2 regions of the Anoxybacillus sp. ST4 genome follow, and region 2 is predicted to be linked to the other one. Evidence: a T-box and tRNA genes for the amino acid it is inferred to sense, from the RefSeq annotation. Region 2 holds a T-box; the other holds one or more tRNA genes.
The links. A T-box is a leader RNA that pairs with one kind of tRNA and senses whether it is charged. The one in region 2 lies ahead of leuS (leucine--tRNA ligase), so its partner is inferred to be a tRNA-Leu.
Positions count from the first base shown of each region.

Region 1: it encodes a tRNA-Leu, which carries the amino acid that the T-box ahead of leuS (leucine--tRNA ligase) is inferred to sense. The anticodon was not compared.

Region 1 covers NZ_JAHZOE010000048.1:212-2,598, reverse strand. The annotation lists gene K1I44_RS14695 (GH1 family beta-glucosidase) at 1-1,173, opposite strand, end outside; tRNA gene K1I44_RS14690 (tRNA-Leu) at 1,509-1,593, opposite strand; tRNA gene K1I44_RS14685 (tRNA-Leu) at 1,652-1,737, opposite strand; tRNA gene K1I44_RS14680 (tRNA-Cys) at 1,749-1,822, opposite strand; tRNA gene K1I44_RS14675 (tRNA-Gly) at 1,834-1,905, opposite strand; tRNA gene K1I44_RS14670 (tRNA-Gln) at 1,911-1,985, opposite strand; tRNA gene K1I44_RS14665 (tRNA-His) at 2,003-2,078, opposite strand; tRNA gene K1I44_RS14660 (tRNA-Trp) at 2,087-2,160, opposite strand; tRNA gene K1I44_RS14655 (tRNA-Tyr) at 2,171-2,255, opposite strand; tRNA gene K1I44_RS14650 (tRNA-Thr) at 2,261-2,336, opposite strand; tRNA gene K1I44_RS14645 (tRNA-Phe) at 2,379-2,387, opposite strand, start outside.
Region 2 covers NZ_JAHZOE010000002.1:55,531-57,917, forward strand. The annotation lists partial or broken gene tnpC (IS66 family transposase) at 1-1,035, opposite strand, end outside; T-box leader at 1,211-1,423, shown strand; gene leuS (leucine--tRNA ligase) at 1,486-2,387, shown strand, end outside.

The sequences.
Region 1 (2,387 bases), on a different contig from region 2:
TTGTTCAATGGCACGATGACAAGCTGCTAAATGCTCTTGTATATACGCCACTCGCTCATCGTCTTCTACTTTACCTTGTTCATTGATAAAATCTTTGTATGCTGCACCGTTTTCTGTAATGTATAACGGAATGTCACCGTAATCATTTTTCAAACGAACAAGCAAGTCGAACAAGCCGTTCGGATTTACTTCCCAGTTCATATCTGTCACCGGTCTTCCTGTACTTACATGTTCGAACACAATCGGCTCACGTTCACCTTTTTTCCAATCCTTTAATGTTGCCGTTGAGTAGTAGTTAAATCCGAAGAAATCAATAGACTGTTGAATTGTCTGTAAATCCCCTTCTCGATAAACATCCGGTAAATAATCTTTATATACTTCTAACATGTCTTGCGGATAATGCCCTTTGAAGACAGGATCTAAAAACCAACGATTCATAAAGCCATCCCATTTTCGCGCCGCATCAACAGCTTTTTCATCTTGTGGATCTACCGCGTATCCAGGTGTTAAGTTCAATGTAATCCCTATCTCTCCATCTTTCGGGCCAATTTCTCGAAATGCTTTTACAGCTTCACCATGGGAGAGAAGAACGTGATGAGCCGCTTTTAAAAATGATGTGAAGTTTTGAATGCCTGGTGCATGTTCACCGTTACCATATCCTAAATAAGCCACAACCCACGGTTCATTATGAGTAATCCACTTCTTTACAACGTCTCCTAGATTTTTGTAAAGAAACTCAGCGTACTCTCGGAAATAATGAACAGTATCGCGATTTTCCCATCCGCCTTTTTCTTGAAGAGTTTGTGGCATATCCCAATGGTAAATCGTCAACATAGGCTCAATATCGTTTTCTAATAATTCATGTACAAGTCGCTTATAAAAGTCTAACCCTTTTTCATTGAACTTCCCGGGCGTTTCACTGTAAAGTCTCGCCCAACTAGTTGAAAAACGATACGCTTTTAAATGAAGCGCTTTCATTAATGCGATATCTTCGACATAACGATTGTAATGGTCGATTGCAATATCTCCATTATCACCATTCGCTACTTTACCAGGGATGCGCGAAAAGTGATCCCAAATCGAATAAATTTTATCTTCCCCAGTTGCTGTTCCTTCGATCTGATATGATGAAGTAGCAGCCCCCCAAACAAAATCTTTCGGAAACTGAATCATGAATCGTACCCTCCTACGAATTTTTTCGTTAATAAAAAAATATAAAAGCGCTTTCTTCCAAACGTTTCGTAACTCAATCATAATAAGAACTTACAACAAAGTCAATAAAATATTTATATAAAACTGAAAAACACTTACTTAACTATACAATATCCCGTCATAAATTTAACGAAAATTTTCGGTAAGAATTTCGGATAACGAAAAATATCGGAGGAGTAACGAAGGAAGACAGCCGTTCTAACACATTGTTGCGGAAAGTATAAAGGGCAAGGTGAGGAGAATAGTCAAAAAAATAAAAAACTCCTGCAAAATCATGCAGGAGTTTTTTACTGTAGTGCCGATGGTGGGAGTCGAACCCACACGGGGGGCTACCCCACACGATTTTGAGTCGTGCGCGTCTGCCAGTTCCGCCACATCGGCATGTTAAATACAACGATTCAATTATACCACGACACCTAGCTTTGTCAAGCCTGTTCAGTGCCGAGGGCCGGACTCGAACCGGCACGGTAGTCACCTACCGCAGGATTTTAAGTCCTGTGCGTCTGCCAATTCCGCCACCCCGGCGCACAAAAAAATGGAGGCGGCAACCGGATTCGAACCGGTGGTAAAGGTTTTGCAGACCTCTGCCTTACCACTTGGCTATGCCGCCATGAAACAAAGAGCGGAAGACGGGACTCGAACCCGCGACCCCCACCTTGGCAAGGTGGTGTTCTACCACTGAACTACTTCCGCATGTATGGCTGGGGTAGCTGGATTCGAACCAACGCATCACGGAGTCAAAGTCCGTTGCCTTACCGCTTGGCTATACCCCAAAATTTTCAAGTATATATGGGGCGACTAGTGGGAATCGAACCCACGAATGCCAGAGCCACAATCTGGTGCGTTAACCACTTCGCCATAGCCGCCACGTTTTTGGCAGGGGCAGTAGGAATCGAACCCACACCGGAGGTTTTGGAGACCTCTGTTCTACCATTAAACTATGCCCCTAAAGTCAAGATGGTGGAGGGGGACGGATTCGAACCGCCGAACCCAAAGGGAGCGGATTTACAGTCCGCCGCGTTTAGCCACTTCGCTACCCCTCCGCATATGGTGCCGGCTGCAGGACTTGAACCCGCAACCTACTGATTACAAGTCAGTTGCTCTACCAATTGAGCTAAGCCGGCATATTACAAAATATATTCAAACTAAGCCGATATGATTCAAAATGGTGGCTC
Region 2 (2,387 bases):
TCACGTAAATGATGGGCATGACAAAGAGCATGTGTGGCTTTCGTGTATCTCGGATACGTACCGAACGCATCATGCATCATCGTTCCTTCATATCGGGGAAGAATCCCAATGTCATCGGTCGCTTTCTTCCCACGAGAAGCGTGAAAAGCCAAGTACGTATATGTCGACGTACATGCGACATGCACCCATGCGAGTTTACCATTGATGCGCAAACTCGTTTCATCGACATGCAAGATGTTAGAGTCAAGTAAGGCGTCTTCGATCATGTCCATATTGGATTCCAGCGCTTCGCGTCCTCGTTTCACCATATTGGCAAGGGTTCCTGTACTAACCGAGTGTTGATATAACGCTTCGATTGTATCACTTAAACGCTTGTAAGGGATCAATTGGATATGATGCAAATAAACAACGAGCGCAGTAAGACGTGGACCGTATTGCACATGATTAAAGGGAGAGGATGTTTAGTGCCATTAAAAAATATAAAGTAAGACGTGAACCGTATTGCACATGATTCGTGACATGTGGTGGAAACTCCGCTTGTTGAACACATCGGCAATGTGGACAGGATTTCACTTCACGCTCATGTTGTGTCACTTCAATCGACACGGGAGGCAGATCAAACACTTGACGGACATCGACTTTGAACGGTTTGACGTCACGCAAAGAAGCCCCACATCCTTGACACGTATGTACGCGATGGACGACACGATGATGTGGATGTTCCACTTGACGGAGCGTCGTCCCCTCATGTCCCTCTTGCCCACCAGGCTTTTTGCCAGACGGCTCGCGGGAGGAACGCTTTTTCTCAAAACGGTCAGAAGATGGGGGCAAATGGCTATTGGAGCTGTTTTTTTTCGTGCGTGCTTCCAGCTCTTGAACGCGATGCTTGAGTTGTTCATTTTCTTTGCGTAGCTGTTTGTTTTCTTGGCGCAAATGTTCATTTTCTTGAATGAGTTGATGAATGAGCTGTTTTTGTTGTTGGACTTTGCCGATTAAGCCCTCAACTGTAAATACAGCTTGTTGTACCGTCAACATGTGATTCACCTCCTTGTCTATCAATATTCACATCATAGACAGGAAAAGCAAAAAAATATTCAGCTCACTTTATGATGTGGCTGAATAGTTACAATTAAACATATCGTTCCATACGTGAATACACTTGCAACGAGGGCGTAAATTTTTTAAAATAATGTGTATAATGAAATAATGGAAAATGACGGTGAAAAGGAGTAGTAGTAAACAAATGGTCGACAGAGAGTTGACGGATGGTGCGAGTCAACCGAAATTTGTTTACGAACTCGCCTTGGAGTCGCGTATGCGAATGAAGTAGCGTGCGCCGTGAATCTGCGTTAATGATGAAAGTGAGTGCACGATTCGTGCGCTAACAAGGGTGGTACCGCGGGAGAATCCTCTCGTCCCTTTTCGGGATGAGAGGTTTTTTGTTTTTCATTTTTGTTAAAAATGAACAAAAAGGAGGTTTGTCACGTGAGTTTTAATCATCGTGAAATCGAAAAAAAATGGCAAAAGTATTGGGAAGAAAATAAAACGTTTCAAACGACAGAAGATGACGGGAAGAGAAAGTTTTATGCGCTCGACATGTTTCCATATCCGTCAGGGGCAGGTTTGCATGTTGGCCACCCTGAAGGGTATACAGCGACAGACATTTTAGCGCGCATGAAGCGCATGCAAGGATATAACGTGCTACATCCGATGGGGTGGGATGCGTTCGGGTTGCCAGCTGAGCAATATGCGCTTGATACCGGAAATGATCCAGCGGAATTTACGGAAAAAAATATTAACAACTTCCGCCGTCAAATTAAATCGCTCGGTTTTTCATATGACTGGGATCGCGAAGTGAACACGACCGATCCGAACTATTACAAATGGACACAATGGATTTTCTTAAAGTTGTATGAAAAAGGATTAGCGTATATGGATGAAGTGCCGGTCAACTGGTGTCCTGCACTAGGGACGGTGCTTGCGAATGAAGAAGTCATTGATGGTAAAAGTGAGCGCGGTGGTCACCCGGTCATTCGTAAGCCGATGAAACAATGGATGCTTCGCATTACGGCATATGCTGATCGCTTGCTTGAAGACTTAGAGGAGCTTGATTGGCCGGAAAGCATTAAAGAAATGCAACGAAACTGGATCGGTCGCTCGGAAGGAGCAAACATTCATTTCCAAGTTGATGGACATGATGAAACGTTTACGGTGTTTACAACACGTCCTGATACGTTATTCGGCGCAACTTATGCGGTGCTCGCCCCTGAACATCCGCTCGTTGAAAAAATTACAACACCGGAACAAAAAGAAGCTGTCGAAGCTTATTTAAAACAAATTCAAAGCAAAAGCGACCTTGAGCGCACAGATTTGGCGAAAGAAAAAAC